Regions from separate parts of the Methyloterricola oryzae genome, predicted to be linked through region 2. Evidence: riboswitches for the same ligand, from Rfam matches in the RefSeq annotation. Region 2 holds a riboswitch; the other holds the start of a gene.

Region 1 (8,020 bases), on a different contig from region 2:
TTGGCGACGACGGCTTCGGGGCCCAGGGTAAAGGGCACCGCGGCTCCTTCCGTCTGCAGCCGTTGTTCCATGGCGCGGTAGGTTTCCCGGTGCACGCTTGCCTCCACGTCGATGTGCTGCCGGTACATGCGCAAGGCGTTGTCCCGAAATCGGGTGAGGATGGGGCCCGGTTCGATCAGGCTGATATGCACGCCACTGCCGGCCAGTTCCAGGCGCAAGGTGTCGGTCAGGCCTTCGAGCGCATATTTGCTGGCATTGTAGGCGCCGCGGTATTTCATGGCGACGAAGCCCAGCACGGAGCTGTTCTGCACGATGCGGCCCTCGCCCTGACGGCGCATGACAGCAATTACCCTGGCAGTGAGTTCGTGGGTGCCGAACACATTGGTTTCGAATTGGGCGCGCAGGGACTCGCGCGAGAGGTCTTCGACGGCGCCAGGTTGGCCGTAGGCGCCGTTGTTGAACAAGGCGTAGAGCTTGCCGTCGCTGGCTGCCAGCACGGCCTCCAGGGCCGCTTCGATGGAGGCGGAGTCGTTCAGGTCCAACTGAATCGCCTCGAAGCCCGCGTCGCGCAGAGCTTGCACATCCTCTGTCCGCCGCGCCGTGGCGAAGACCCGGTAACCGCGGGCCTTCAGCATTTCCGCAGCGCAGCGCCCGATGCCCGACGAGCAGCCCGTGATGAGCACTGTCCTGGGTTCCAAGTGAAAGCCTCCTAATCGTGATTTGGCCGCAAGAATACCGGGCGCCGCCGGCCGAGCCAAGCAGGCCGACTTGAACTCTCCGGAACATCGGCCTTGAGACCGACGGTTTGTCTGTTCCTGATGATGAGTAGTCCCCGCTCACAAGGGGGATTTTATGCTGCTCGAACGTCTTATCCTGGGAGGAGGCCGTAAAGTGCCTCCATGACTATTGATCAGGCCCAAATGTACCCTCCAGGTATTTTGGGCCGACGCCGATGTCGGTAAGCGCCCGACCTTGGCTGACACGGCCTGTGGCCGCGCCGGGGCATCCGGGCCCCGCGTTAACCCGGCCACTAAGGGCCGGGTTAGCAACAGCGAGGAGTTCAGCATGATCAAGACCATGATTGTTTATCTTGTGCCCTTGTTTGGAATTATGCCGCTGCCCTGGTCGGTAGACGCCGGAATCCTGTCGGGCGGTCATTGGAGCGCCGCGGCCTGCGACCAGGAGCCAGTCCCGTCCGCCATCGAATCGAGCGGCGCTGAGGCTTGTAACGCCAGTCTCAAGCGGGTGCGGAAATTCGAGCAAAGGGCCCAGGCCTACATCACCTGCGTGGTGCAGGAGGCCAATGGAGACTACGAGGCCAGCGCGAAGGCGGCCAATGCGCAGCCGGCCCGATTCGAGGCGGCCTTGAGTGAGATCCAGGGCCCGGCCACGGCGATCAATGCCAGGCTCGACCGGCCATAGTGAGGAGACCGGGCCGTGAGCGGAGCGTTCAGCCAGTTGCCCTGTCCGCTCTGTTCGACTAGCGCGCCGGCATTCTTCCAGCAACGCGACCGCGTCTTTCATGAGTGTCCCGAGTGCCGTCTGATCTTCGCGGACCCGGCCAGCCATGTATCGCTCGAGCGGGAGAAGACGGAATACGATCTGCATCGGAATCATCCCGAGGATGCAGGCTACCGGCGATTCCTGTCACGGCTGGCTGAGCCTTTGATCGATCGCTTGAAGCCTGGCATGGAAGGCCTCGATTATGGCTGTGGTCCGGGCCCGGTCTTGGGACTGATGCTGCAGGAGGCGAGGATGCGTGTGGCCGCCTACGATCCGATCTATGCGCCTGATTCAAGCCATTTGTCGCGGCAGTACGACTTTTTGACCTGCACGGAAGTGGTGGAGCATTTTCGCGAACCGGCGGCCGAATGGGCAAAGATGTTGGCGCTGGTCCGGCCGGGCGGTTGGCTGGGCATCATGACGCAACCGGTGATCAGCCGCGAGCGCTTCGTCAACTGGCAATACAAGAACGATCCCACCCATGTGAGCTTCCACGCGGAGGCGAGCTTCGACTGGATCGCCCGGCAGTATGGGCTGTTGCTGGAGCGGCCGGCGCGGGATGTGTTTCTGCTGCGGAAGCGTCAGTAACCATAGGGTTCCTCGCCCTGAGCGCAGCGTGCCGGGTAGAGCTTACCGGGACCTGACCCCGCGGTTGGTCTGAGCGGGGCGGGAGAAAGAAAAACCCGCCGACCTGAAGGTGGCGGGTTCCAAAGGACGAGGCCTGCTGTTGGGGAATCAGGCCGTCACGCCGGCCTTTTCCTTGCGGCGGCCGACGATGCCCATGCCGGCCAGGGCGCTGCCGAACAGCCAGACAGCGGCGGGCACCGGCACGGCCGAGGTGGTGATGCCTAGCTTGTAGTTGTCCACCCCGGTATTCCATTTGGAGAAGTCGACGCCGCCCAAATAGATGGAGTAGATTTTGCCGGCTTCAGCCAGGAATACGAAGTCGTTGACGGCGTCAACGTTATCCGAATATTTCAGGTTGGTGAGGCCCGTTGTGCCGAACGGGTTATCCTGGTTATACGGACGTCCCGCTGCGGGATTATTCCAGGCGCCATGGTGGCTGTAGTTGCCGGTATTGGTGTCCATACCCTCGAAAACGGTGATTCCGAACCGGCTGAAGGTGGGGCTCTGGGCGCCCAAGGTTGACGGGTTCAGGTGGACGAACTGGGTCACATTGGACTGCAGCAGACCGATATCGGTCTGGTGTTTCCAACCGGTTGGGGTCACGTTGTCACGCCATGCACCGCCGCCGGTGTCGATCTCGGCGGCAGTGGTGTAGTAAGGCGAGGAGTTGTACTTGGTGGAATCGGCAGCCGAAATTTCCGCGGAGTCGCCTGCACTTCCAAGTGAAACTGCCCAGTTCAGGTGCGATGATCCGCCGTACCCGAACGGAAGAGCGCCGCCTGTCGTACCGAGCCAAGGAAGGACTGTGCCTTTGTTGCCCTGGCTCTCTGGACCGGTCGCGATAGTGTCCACATCTGCTCCGTCATAAACTCGGGTCCAGCCATCAGTGGCGGTCGTCGCGGCTGTGGTGAAAGTGTTGTACATGGTGGTGGAGGCCGCCGAAGCATCGGAGATGGCCGCGACGGATAACGCGGAGCCGGCGAGAGCCATGCTGATGGCCTTGGCCAGTTTAGTTCTATTTTTGTTCATGTATAGTTACCTTGTCACTGTGCTATGAGTGGTTGGTTTTTTTCATAGGCAGTGATGTCCGCGGCGCCCCGCTCCCGCTAAGGTGTGGTGTCGCGGTCCTCCCCATCACATGGAAGGCAGCCCGGCTGGCTTGGTGCCCAAGTCCCGTGGCTTTCCGGCCCCGCCTCGCGGCGAGTGTGGCATTGGCATCCTGCCTGCTGACGGTCCAACTTCCATCCATGGCTATAAGCCTTTATGTCCTTGTGCTTTCCCGAAGCGCAGCGTCGTGACGCCTAATGTCATAAGTGAGGAACTGAGAGCAACAGCTTACGACATGGTGCTACATAAGCATGTGCTATGCCATATTCAGCTACTGGTTTAACAATGGCTTATGAGTCTATTACTGGACGAAAGTGTGGGAAATCACTTAGTCTGTGGGATCTGGCTCAGAATGCTGGCGCCCTGAGGGTTGTTGCCGCGTTGTATTTCCGGTGCGCGCGATAAGGGAGTGACTTAGTTATAGAATGAACCGCAAGCAGGGCCTTTCTGCGACTTTGGAAGGGTGTCAAGCGTCTGGCTTGACGGCACGATTCCTGGGACGATCTAATTGCTTTCTCCCAATCGCACCATTTCTACTGATCTCATTCGGATCTCTTTATGGAGCAAATCAAGGTACTGTTCGTATGCATGGGCAATATCTGCCGCTCGCCCACGGCGGAAGGCGTTTTCCGCAAGCTGGTCGAAGATGAAGGTGTTGCCGATTTTTTTCATATCGATTCCGCAGGCACTCACGCTTACCACGTTAACAACCCACCGGACCACCGCGCCCAGAAAGCAGCTCTGGCGCGGGGAATCGACATCAGTCCTCTGCGTGCGCGCCAGGTCGCTGTGGGGGATTTTTCAAGGTTTCATCACATCCTGGTGATGGATCAGGAAAACTATGACGCACTTCGATTCATGTGTCCCAAGCCGCACACGCATAAGTTGCAGTTTTTCCTGGATTACGCGCCGGCCCTGCAGACACGCGAGGTTCCCGATCCCTATTACGGTGGTCCCCAGGGCTTTGAGCGGGTGCTGGACATGATTGAACAGGCCTCGCGGGGCTTTCTCGATCGGGTCAGGCGGGAAGGCTTCGACACGAACTGACAAATTGCCACACGCGCGAGGGATGAAGCGTATGCCTTCGGAACGGGCCTGCTGAGGTGCAGTCCGCCCTCGCGCGCCACATCCTGTTGCCTTTGCACGAGCGCCTGCTCCGCCGGCCTACGCTTGCATTCCTTAGCCAGATGCGCGCAAGCCAATGGCTGTCGCGCAACGCAATCGAAGCACTGCAGGCCGATCGTCTCAGGTCACTGCTGCAGTCCGCCCTCCATCACAGTCCGTGGCATGCGGGCCGCATCCAGGCGTCCGGAATCGATCTGGAAGCGCGGAATTTGCTCGCGGAGTTACGGCGCCTGCCGACGATGGACAAGGCCGAGGCGGCGGCCCACCGCGACGCCATGGTGTGGCACCAGGCTCCGGGCGGCGCAATTCCCTACAGCACTGGCGGCTCAAGCGGAACGCCATTGCGCTTCTATTTTGGCAAGCGGCGGCAGGCGGCGGACATGGCAAGCCGCTTCCGCGCACGTGAATGGTGGGGTCACCGCTTTGGCGAGCCGGAGTTGCTCTTGTGGGGAGCACCCATCGAACTGAGCCGCAGCGACGCGGTACGCGCGTTGCGTGACCGCAGTTTGAATCAATTGATGCTCAACGCATTCGCCATGAATGCGGCTAGCATGGACGGCTATCTGGATGCCATCGAGGCCTGGCGTCCCTCCTGCATCTACGGTTACGCCAGCAGCTTGAGCCTGTTGGCGGCCCATGTGCGCAGCCGTCGGAGAATCCTGCGCCTGCCATCGCTCAAGGTGGTCTACACGACGGGCGAAACGCTGTACCCGCACCAGCGGCAGTTGATCCGCGAGATCTTTGCCGCGCCGGTTGCCAACGAATATGGCTGCCGCGATGGGGGGCTCATCGCCATGGAGTCACCGGACGGACAGATGCTGCTCAGCAGTGAGTCGGTGATTCTGGAGATTCTGGACGCGGAGGGTCGCGAGGTGGCGGTCGGTGAGGACGGTGAGGCAGTCATCACCAATCTCTACTCGGATGTGCAGCCCTTCATCCGTTATCGCACGGGTGATCTGGTGCGCCGATCGGATGCCGGCTGTGCCAGCGGGCGTGGCCTGCATGTGCTCGGCGATGTCATGGGGCGTCGTACGGATTTCGTGGTTCGGCCGGATGGTTCATTGTTGCACGGCCTGGCACTCATCTATGTCTTGCGCGAAACCCTGGGCGTTGCCGAGTTCAAGATCATTCAGCACGCGCTGGAAGATTTCGAGGTATTGGTCCGGCCCGGCGAAGGATGGGATGCGGCCAGTCGGGTGGCGATTACCCAGGGAATTCAGGCTCGGGTGGGCGAGGCTGCGCGGGTTCGTGTCGTGTCTGTGGAGTCCATTGAGCCGGAGGCTTCCGGCAAGCATCGCTACGTGGTCAGCCATGTGGCGATGCCCCGGCAGTTTGAAATACTCTCTGCGGACTGAGTCCGGCCGGGCGGAGCGGTTCAGTCGCCCTCGGACACGGTAAGATCCATACCCGGTCGGAACTGTTTGACGACGCCTGCGCCGTTCCATTTCCTCAGATCGGCCAGGGTGACATTGAACTTCTTGGAGATAGCGGACAGGGAATCGCCCCGCTTGACTTTGTAGCGTAGCGACGGCGCTTCCTTCGCGGCCAGACTTGCCTTGGCAGTTTTGCGTGAGGGCACTTCCTTGCCGATTACCAACTGCTGCCCCCACTTGACGGGGGTCTTGGCGGACATGTGATTCATCTCGCGCAATTCGTCCACGCCAACGCCGTTCTTGCGCGCAATGGAGAACAGGGTATCGCCTTTCTGCACCGTGTAGTTCACATTCCTGTGCGGCGCCTCGACGGCGTTGCCTTTTGAGGCAATGGGCAAACGGTCGTGGATTCTCCCGCGGTAGCTCGTTGCGGTTTCTTCCTGCGTGGTCTCCCGATAACTCCGGTAACTTTTTGAACCGCCGCGCGCATGGCTGTCGATTCCCGCCTCGATCCGGCCGGAATCATCCGCTGACGGCTCGGTGGCGGCAGTAATCAAATCGTCCTGATACAGCGAGTCCTCGACATCGCTGTGGCGGCCGTGGCCAATGCCAGCCTCCACCAGTCGCGGCAGCGCCTCCTTGAAGCTGCGGTACTTGTGCGCGGGAACGTACAAGCGATAGGACCCGTGCACATCGGCCACCTTGTGCTTGAAGCCGGGGTTCAATTCCATCATCTGATCCAGCGACAGGCCGGCCTCGTCGGCAGCCAGGGCCAGATCCAGTTGCGACTTCACCACCACGGTCTTGAACAGCGCCTTGTTGGGAATTTCCCGTAGGTCGATCCCGTAGCGGTCCGCGTTGGCGAAGACTCTGGACACGGCCAGCAGGCGCGGCACGTAGGTGCGTGTCTCCCTGGGGAGGTTGAGCGACCAGAAATCCGTGGGCAAACCGCGCGCTTCGTTGCGCTGGATGGCTCTGGATACGGCGCCTTCGCCACAGTTGTAGGCGGCAATCGCGAGCAGCCAGTCGCCGCCGAAATCCATGTGGAGTTTCTTCAGGTACTTGATGGCGGCCCGCGTCGATGCGTAAACGTCTCTGCGCCCGTCATAGGAGCGGCTCTTCTTGAGCCCATAGAGCCGTCCGGTTGAAGGTATGAACTGCCAGATGCCGGCGGCGTGAGCCGGGGAGATGGCGTGCGGTTTGAAAGCGCTTTCAATCACAGGCAAAAGCGCAAGTTCCCCGGGCACCTCATGCTTCTCAACCTGCCTTACGATAGAGTACAGAAACGGCTCGGCGCGGCTCTGCACCCGTTCGATGTAATCCGGATGGTCGACAAACCAGGCCAATTCGCGGTCGATGTCCGGATGATTGACGGCGGGCAGGTCGTAGTGGTCGAACAGGCGCTCCCAAAGGTTTTCGTACTTGGACGAACCGCCGGTCTTGGTGCTCCGCGAGGATTTCTTCTTGAAGTGGAGATTGTCGGTGAATTTGCCCGACTGAGTTGACTCCGGCGGAACATTATCCGTTAAATTTGTCTCACCCTTGAGCTTGTTTGGATTGCTGGAACAGCCGGAGAGAGAAAGCGCCACAATCGATGCGCAACAGATGATGCGGGGGAGAGATTTTCGCCGACTCAATGGTGTGTTCCTCAGGACTTTCATCCGATGAGACATTGCATTAATTGATCCTACAACACAATGAACCTAAAGCAAACCCTCGCAACCCCCGCCCGTTCACGACAGCAGTTTCTCGCGTGGTATCACGCCCAAGGCCCAGGACAGTTGCTGCGGACTATTGAAGCGAGCTATCTCCTTACGGCTACCAAGCTTACGTACAATCAAAAAATATTACAAGTTGGCTGGATGGGTACGGAAAAGCACTATATCGATCACGATCTTCGGGCAAATCTCGCCATCGTGGACATCGACGGGACTGCCTCCCCAACTGCCGAGTCGGTCATGCGGGGGGATGCAGAGGCCCTGCCCGTGGCGACCGAGAGCATCGACGTGCTCGTGCTTCCGCACGTTCTGGAATTCGAGGATAATCCGCACCAGGTACTGAGCGAGGCCGTTCGTGTGCTCAAGCCGGAAGGGCTGATGATCGTCTTGGGCATCAACCCGTGGAGTCCCAAGTCAATGGCCAAGTACCTGATCTTTCGCAGCGATTTCACATTGAAAAACCGCATCGGGTGCTACCGGCTGATGGACTGGTTGACCCTGCTGAAATTGGAGTCCGAGTTTTCCGCCGGTTTCGGCCTGTCTTCCAGCCAGACCGTATTCCGTCCC
Region 2 (8,020 bases):
ATTTTGCTGGGCGGCGGGGTTGCTCGGGTCGAGGGCCGCGGCGCGGCGGAAGTAATCCAGTGCCTCCGGCAAGCGTTCCAGATTGGCGAGAGCCACCGCCAGGGTGTTGAGGGTTTCGGCTTCGTCGGGCTTGGTCTGCAAGGCCTTCTGCAAATGGGGAATTGCGGAATCCAGCCGGCGGCTGCGCACCAGGGCCAGTCCCAGCTTCTGATTGGCGACGGCATCTTCGGCATCCAGTACCAGGGCGCGCTGCAGGTAGCGGATGGCCTCGGCGTCCCGCTGCTGGCGGGTGAGGAGGTCGCCCATCATGCGCAGGGCCTTCAGGTTTTGGGGATTGGCGTCCAGCACCGCCTGCAGTTTGCGCCGCGTGCCCTCGGGATCTCGTTCCCCATCGTTGGGTTCGATGAGTTCCAGCATGTTGGCCGCAGCCATGTCCCCCAGGTTATCTCGTCGCGCCGACTCGGCCGCTTGCAGGCTCTGCGGCGGCGGGGCAGGACCTTCAAGGGCGAGTTGCAGCGGCGAGAGGTGCCGGCCGATCGCCGGTGCCAGACGCACCGCCCGCAGATCGGTTTCCTCGAAGTCGTTGATGGAGTACGCCAGTTTGGGGCGGTCATCGGTAAATTCGACAGCGCCTTCTAGATTGGCCAGGGCCTGCAGTTCATCGCCGGTAGCGAGGAAGCCCGCCAGGAAAACCGGGAAGCGGTCTTGCGCGAATCCCGGGCCGCCCCAATGGGAATAGGCCAGGTCGCTGCGAATATCCGCTTGCGCCAGCCGTTGCGTGAAGGCGGGTTCCGAAATTCCCCGGCTCGCGCCATTGAAGCCCATCAGCAACAGCTCGTTGCCGTTGTACCAGAGCTTCGCCTGCGGAAATTCGGCGAGGAAGGTCTTGATGATGCTGGCGAATTCCGCCTCGCGCAGGAACTCGATGGGCACAAACTGCACGATCATGCCGCCTGGACGCAGGCGCTCCCTAGCCTCGTGGTAGAACTCGCGGGTGTAGAAGACATCGACGCCGGGACGGTACAACTGGCCCACTTCCACGGAGAGCAGATCGTACTGATGCTTCGTGTGCTTCACGTACCCGCGGCCGTCCTCGGCCAGCAGGCGGACGCGACCGTCGTTCATCCAGCCCGATTCGAAGTTGCGGCGAGCGAAATCGAACAGCTTGGGCTCGATGTCCACCACATCCAGCGTCTGGATGGGGTACTGCAGAAAACGGCTGGCCGTCTGGCCCACGCCCAACCCGATGACCAGCACGTCCTTGGCCTCGGGGTAATGGAACATGGGCACGTGGGCCACCATGACCTGATGGTTCTTCTTGGAAGTGCCCTGCCAGAGCTGGCTCACCAGCATGATCTTGGCATCGCCGCGCTGGATGACGGCAAGGGTTGAATTGTGCCCCTCCTCGAAATCCACCAGTGCATCCGGGCCGGCGATGTAGTCGTTGGGGATGCGCGCCGGCGACACGGAGGGCATGAGCAGCCAGAGTCCGGCGCAGGCTGTCACGAATGCTGCCGACGCGATGGGCCGAGGCGCGGCTGGACGGGCCTTGATGCGTGCAGGCGGCTTGAGGGCGAAGCTCGCGCCCATCGCGAGCAGGGCGGCGGTTAGTGCGGCGCCGGTGCTGGCATAGAGGCTGGCGTCCAGTCCGTATTCGGGCAGGAGGACAAAACCGGTGACCAGCGAACCCGCGACGCAGCCCAGGATGTTGAGGGCGGTCATGCGTCCCACCAGGCTACCGGCGTGCTCGGGGTCGTTGATGACGATGCGGTTGGCCAGCGGAAAGCTGGCCCCGGCGATCATGGCGGGCGGCAGCATGAGGACCATGTAGGGCAATACGCCGTATTGCTTCAAGTAAAGCCAGGCGATCACCGGCAGGTGCGTGAGCACCAGGGTCAGGGCCGCCGACCCGGCCTGGAGCGCCGCGAAACTTGCCAGGAGGCCGCGCCGATCCCGGGCGCGGTCGAACATAGGCGCCGCCAGCAGGCTGCCGGCCACGGTACCGGCCAGCACCACTGAGAGGGTGATGGTGTAGGTGTAAACGGTGTTGCGGATGAAGTTGGTGAGAAAGCGCGCCCAGACCAACTCATTGGCCAGGGCGGCGGCGCCGATGAGGAAGAACAGGGCGCCGGTCAGGATGTGTTGGGATTGGGTTCCGGGGTGGCTGGAGCTATCGCTGGTCGGGTGCTTCGCGCTTCCTCCTTCCCCTTCACCCTTCAAGGGGGAAGGCTGGGATGGGGGTTCCAGTCCCAACCGAGCTGTCAGCCGATAAAACCCTATGGCAGCAAGCAAATTGACCGTTGCAGCCAACCAGGTGGCGGCATTCAGGCCGACCCAGGGCAACAGGCCGAAGCCGGTTGCCGCGCAGCCCAGGGTCGCGCCCAGGGTGTTGATACCGTAGATAGCGCCAATGTTGGCGGAAATGCGTGCCGGGTCCCGCACCAGTTGCCGGACAAACAAGGGCAGGGTGCCGCCCATCAGCAGGGTAGGCGGCAGTAGCACCAAGGCAATCAGGGAGGCGCGAAGCGCGGTCAAGCCAATCGAATCGAGCGGCCAGGTGTTGTAAAGGGTGCCGAAGGCTGATTCGGCCCAGCCAAACAACACCGGGTTGAGGAGGCCGTTGGCGGCCAGCAGGCCTTCCAGCGCGGCACACCAGTACAAGGGCCGCTGGGCCTGCCGCGCCATATGGCCGAAGGCGAAACTGCCGAGGCCCAGGCCGATGAAGAACACGGCCAGCACGGTGGCGAGCGCCAGGGAACTGGAGCCGAAGGCCAGCGCGGCGCGCTTGATCCAGACGATTTCGTAGACGAGGCCGGCGAAGCCGGACAGGAAGACCAACAGGTAGACCACGGCGGATTCCTTGAAGCAGGCTCAGGGTTCGCGGCGGCACGGGCCGCACAGAGGGAGGGTTTCAGGTGTAATGCGCCTTCCGCTGCAGCCAATGCCGCGTGGCACATCGCTTCTCATAGCGGGCTTGGGGTCTAAAACCCGGCGGCATTATGCCACTCCCGCGGGATTGTGCGGTGCAAGTGCAGTCGCCTTCGTTTGCGAGCGGTCGCCACCCCGGCGTCGCGCCGGGGCTCACGAAGGTTGATGCCGTTATGGCGCGCAATAGCTGGGCGCATAGGTGACGGGCACGGCGCCGCTCATTTTGCCGCCGAAATCGGCCTTCACGCTGCAGGCGACCGCTGCACTGTCGGCCGCGAAGACCGCGCGCCAGGTGTTGTCGCGGCGAACCTGGATGTCCAGGGCGATGGGCGTTCCGCTGGCCGCGTCAACGATAGTGATGCGGCGGGTTTCCCGAAGCTCACGGCGCTTGGAGGCCGAGAAGGCGGGAGAGAATTTCAGCCGTCCGGTGACGGTCAACAGGCCGCTGCGGGCCCGCCAGCGGGCGCGGTCGATGCTCAACTCGGGCAGCACGTCGCCGTCACGCACGCCCCAGGCGAAATAGTCCGTCGCATAGCTGGCGTTGGCCCCCTGAAATCCCTGGAAGTTGAAAAACCAGCTGTTGTCGGCAAGTGGCGCATAGGCGGCGTCGGACCAATAAAAGACGCCTATGCCCTTGAATTCGATGCCGCCGCTACTGACCCGGTTGCCATTGAGCAGGGTGCCCGGCGTGAAATTGGAGAAATCCACATAGTACAAATGGCCCATCTCACTGCCACGACAGCGGTAGCCGTGGGAGATGCCCAGTTCTTCGTCCTGCGTCAGGCAGGTCGGGTCGGGCTGCGGGATGTGCGGGAGGCGCCAGTCGCTGAACCCCCCGTAAGCCAGTTGATCGGCCCAGGCCATGGCGCCGTACCAGGTCATCTGGCCGGAGGCGGCCTTGAAGTCCTGCGGGGTGAGCGTTCTGCCGGCGACGCCGCCCTTGGCGTTGGCGGCGGCGACGATCTCGGCGATCCGGCTGGGGTTGGCGGCGAACTCGGCTTTGGCGTAATTGGCGCTTTGCAGCCAGGTGATGTTCTGGGCGTCGTCGTAGATCATGCCGTCGCCGCGGTCGTGCAGGGCGGCCTGGGCGGCGGATGCGGCGAAGGCGAGCACGAGCAGGGACGGCAGTCGCTTGTTGTTGTTCATGTTTGAAACTCCCGAAAGTTCGGCTTCATGGCGGCGCAGTGCCGGCTTGGCGTACTGCGGCCTTGGACAAAAAACTGCCCGCGCACGGGGCGCGGGCAGCGGGTCGACTCAGGGCTGCGGCCGTCCGTGGCCGCGGCGCGCTCAAGCCGAAGCTTTGTCCTTGCGGCGGCCGATGATGCCCATGCCCGCCAGGGCGCTGCCGAACAGCCAGACGGCTGCCGGCACCGGCACGGTGGTGGTGCTGATGGTGAGGGCGTAGTTCTTGCCATGGCTGCCGTCGGCGTTGGCGACGTTGGCATAGTTGCCGCCGATCCACAGGCTGTAGTATCCGGGCTGCAGGATGCCGGGGCCGTCGGTCACGCTGTTCCAGGTGATGCTGCTGGCATTGGCCGTATTGGCGTCGTGGTCCAGATAGCTGACGTTGGTCCAGGGGTTCTGCTGATTATTGAACGTGTGGTTGCCGTCATTGACACCGGTGGTCGACGCGCCGCTGAAGATGGTGAAGGCGGGCTTGAGGTCGCCACCGAGAACGCCACTGCTTTCATTGGGGCCATGCTTGGTGGCATCCGCCGCCGCGTTGGACAGGGTGATGGTTACCGGACTGGCCTGAGACAATGAGAACAGGATGTGGTTGGAGGTGTGGTTCCAGCCGATGCTGGTGCCGCTGCCGCCGGCGCAGGTGCCGGCCTGGCACCAGCTCAACTGGCCGACACCGTAGGCGGCATGGTCATAGACATAGCCGGTGGGTTCGCCGGTATTTGGGTCAAGGTGCAGCGAGCCCGGCATCATGGCGTCGTGCATGCCGTAGTTGGAGGCGGTGATGGTGCCAGTGGTGCCGTTCGGGGCCTGGTCGACATTGGTGAAGATGTGATGGTACTGCACACCGTTGCCGACCTGGGTGCCGCTGGTGGCGGTATTCAGTCCCACGCGCTGCTTGTTGAAGTTGATCGCGTTGTCCGTGGCGCCGACGCCGTTGACATTGACCAGGTGGTTGTAGCCGGTGAGGGCATTGACGGTGTTGAGGTTGCCGCCGTAGTCGACGATCGTGGCCGCCTGTGCATTGATGCCGGCCACCAGGGCCGCGCCGCCCACAGCCAGCGCAATAGAAGTTTTTTTCATCACGTATCTCCGTTCGCTAGTTGAATTATGCGTTGCTGGATGAACGGCCGGGGAACGTTCCGCGTCCCCGCTCCCGCCGTTCATGGGAGGCAGCTCAGCCATCTTGAGTCCCTCAAGATCGTAGCTTTCCGGCCCCGCCTCGCAGCGGGTGTGGCGAAATTGGGCTGGCGTCCCTGCCCGGCCCCCGTCCGTGAGGGCCGAAAAATCAAGCCGGAATTGGTTTGCCGAGGCTATTGCCCGGCGGTCGTCCCTGTTCCAGCGTCTAATAAGAGACACACTGACTCAGCACGTTGTGTGCCAATAATATGTGATTGATATATAGTGAATTAAATTGCTTTTACGCGGATAAAGTGCGGGAAATGACCCAGGTGACTCGGCTTATGCCATACGAGCTGAGCGCTTGCTTGGTGGGCGTTGATTCTGTGGGGTTCTTTCAGGCGGTATCCACCGCCAAAGGAAAGCGTGTTCTCTCGTTCCCACGCTCTGCGTGGGAACGCTGCTTTGGCGCTCTGCGCCGGGGGTGGACGCGGAGCGTCCGGGGATGGGCTCCGACGCGGAGCATGGGAGCCAGGGCAGGGTTGGTTCTCGTGGCCGCGCTCTGAATGGGAAAAGTGGCTTGGCGTTTCGCATTCTCTCGTTCCCATGCTCTGCGTGGGAACGCTGCTTTGGCGCTCTGCGCCTGGGGTTGATGCAGAGCGTACGGGGATGGGCTCCCACGCGGAGCCTGGGGCCCCCGGAAATGGGCAAAAAAATCCCGGAACCGTCGCCGGTCCCGGGTTGTTCAGAGTCACGAAGTTAACGCAGGTGGGAAGGGATTAGTCCTTGTCTTTTTTGCCCTTGTCGTGGTGGTGGTCATCGTCGCGCTCGCGCTTGGGCTCGTTGACGTGTACGAAGGTCCAGCGGGTGGTCTGCTTGGACTCGCCCGGCTTGTCGTCGGTGGCGGTGAAGTACACCTTGTAGGTGTTGCCTGCTTCAGCGCGGTCCGGCGTGTAGACCCAGGTGGCTTCCCACTTTCCGGTCTTCTTGTTGAAGAAGGTGTTTTTGATCTGGGCACCTTCGGGTCCTTTGTTGATGAAGAAGCGCACCTTGTCGCCATCCGGGTCCTGAGCCTGCAGGCGGATCTTCAACTGCTTGCCAGGATTCGCAGCGTACCAGCCAGCGGTCCAGTCAAACTGCGGAGCGCGGTTCTCCTGCGGCAGTGCCTTGACGTTGAGGGTGACCGTTTCCTCGGTGCTAAAGCCGTCCGTGTCGGTTGCTTTGAATACCAGGGTGTGCGGACCCGCATCGTCTGCGGTCGGCGTCCATTTGAACAGGGCATTGCCCTGGGCGTCGATCACCAGCACCGGTACCGCATGGCCGATCTTGCACTGGCTGCTGTCCCCTGATGTCGAAAGGCTTGGCGTCGTCGCGGCAGCAGTGGCCAGCAGCGTGTTTAGCGAACTCTCCTCACCCGAGTCAGACAAGGCGCTGCTCACGGTATCGGTCAGATCGCCGGCCAATTCGGCTACCGCTTCGTTGTCCAGGGTGGCGCTGACATCGACGGTCTGACCTTGCGGGTCCGTGCTCTTGACCAGCAGGCTGATTGACTCGCCAACATTGGAATCGCCATCGCCGCTGCCCGTAACTTCCAAGGTGGGTGAATCGGTGGGACCCGGAGTCGGGGTTGGTGATGCCGAAGGTTCGGGCGTGGGCGAAGCCGAAGGCGACGGACTCGGGCTTGCTGACGGTGCCGGAGAAGCGGACGGTGACGGGCTTGGCGAGGCCGAAGGCGATGGGCTCGGGCTTGTGCTCGGAGCCGGAGTTGCCGATGGGGCCGGGGTAGGCGTGGCTGGCGCAGGCGTCGGCGTTGCTGGTGTCGGAGTGGGCGTGGCCGGCGCAGGCGTCGGTGTTGCGGGCGCCGGGGTGGGTGTGGCTGGCGCAGGCGTCGGTGCCGGAGTAGGCGTGGCCGGCGCAGGTGTTGGCGTTGCGGGGGCCGGGGTGGGGGTTGGGGGCGGCGCCGCGCTGATGCTCAGGCGATAGTTCTTGCCATGAGAGCCGTCGGAATTGGCGACATTCGAATAGTTACCGCCAATCCACAAACTGTAGTAACCGGGCGCGAGGACTCCAGGCCCATTGTTGACGCTGTTCCACGTAATGCTGGCTGCGTTGGCCGTATTGGGTTCGTGGTCCAGGTAGGTGACGTTGGTCCAGGGATTCTGCGTGTTGTTGAAGGTATGGTTACCGTCATTCACCCCAGTCGTGGAGGCGCCGCTGTAGAGGGTGAAGGCGGGCTTCAGGTCACCGCCCAGTAAGCCCGTGGATTCGTTCGGGCCATGTTTGCCGGTCACCGCGGGGCCATTGGCCAAGGTAATGGTGACATTGCTGGCCTGCGAAACCGAGAACAGGATGTGATTGGCCGTGTGATTCCAGCCGATACTGGTTCCGCTGCCACCGGCGCAGGTGCCGGCCTGGCACCAACTGAGCTGGCCAACGCCGTACGACGATTGGTCGTAAGAAAACCCGGTCGCTTCGCCGGTATTCGGGTCGAGATGGAGCGCGCCGGGCATCATGGCGTCCATCATGGGGTAGTCGGAGGCGGTGATGGTGCCGGTGGTGCCGCCGGGTGCCTTGTCCACATTCTTGAAGATATGGTGGTACTGGACGCCATTGCCCACGTTGGTACCGGTCGTCGCCGGGTTCAGTCCGACGCGCTGTTTGTTGAAATTTATGGCATTTTCCGTCGCGCCGATACCGTTAACATTGGATAGGTGCTGGTAACCGGTAATGGCGTCGATGTCGTTGAGAGTCGTCGCCGAAGCATCAATGACCGCAGTCACCGACAAGGCGC

Evidence for each region. Region 2 has a riboswitch for cyclic di-GMP ahead of EK23_RS16120 (VPLPA-CTERM sorting domain-containing protein). Riboswitches for the same ligand answer to the same signal wherever they lie in the genome.
Region 1: it holds a riboswitch for cyclic di-GMP, as region 2 does, so the genes downstream of both, EK23_RS21505 (VPLPA-CTERM sorting domain-containing protein) here and EK23_RS16120 (VPLPA-CTERM sorting domain-containing protein) in region 2, are expected to answer to the same signal.

The regions. Positions count from the first base shown of each region.
Region 1 covers NZ_JYNS01000002.1:291,075-299,094, forward strand. Annotated here, with positions in the region: gene EK23_RS05040 (SDR family oxidoreductase) at 1-698, opposite strand, end outside; gene EK23_RS05045 (hypothetical protein) at 1,066-1,422, shown strand; gene EK23_RS05050 (class I SAM-dependent methyltransferase) at 1,438-2,091, shown strand; gene EK23_RS21505 (VPLPA-CTERM sorting domain-containing protein) at 2,239-3,159, opposite strand; cyclic di-GMP riboswitch class I at 3,272-3,350, opposite strand; gene EK23_RS05065 (low molecular weight protein-tyrosine-phosphatase) at 3,796-4,284, shown strand; gene EK23_RS05070 (phenylacetate--CoA ligase family protein) at 4,341-5,717, shown strand; gene EK23_RS05075 (transglycosylase SLT domain-containing protein) at 5,738-7,324, opposite strand; gene EK23_RS05080 (class I SAM-dependent methyltransferase) at 7,433-8,020, shown strand, end outside.
Region 2 covers NZ_JYNS01000013.1:100,164-108,183, forward strand. Annotated here, with positions in the region: gene EK23_RS16110 (fused MFS/spermidine synthase) at 1-2,850, opposite strand, end outside; gene EK23_RS16115 (Lcl C-terminal domain-containing protein) at 3,100-4,074, opposite strand; gene EK23_RS16120 (VPLPA-CTERM sorting domain-containing protein) at 4,216-5,193, opposite strand; cyclic di-GMP riboswitch class I at 5,279-5,358, opposite strand; gene EK23_RS23980 (hypothetical protein) at 6,009-8,020, opposite strand, start outside.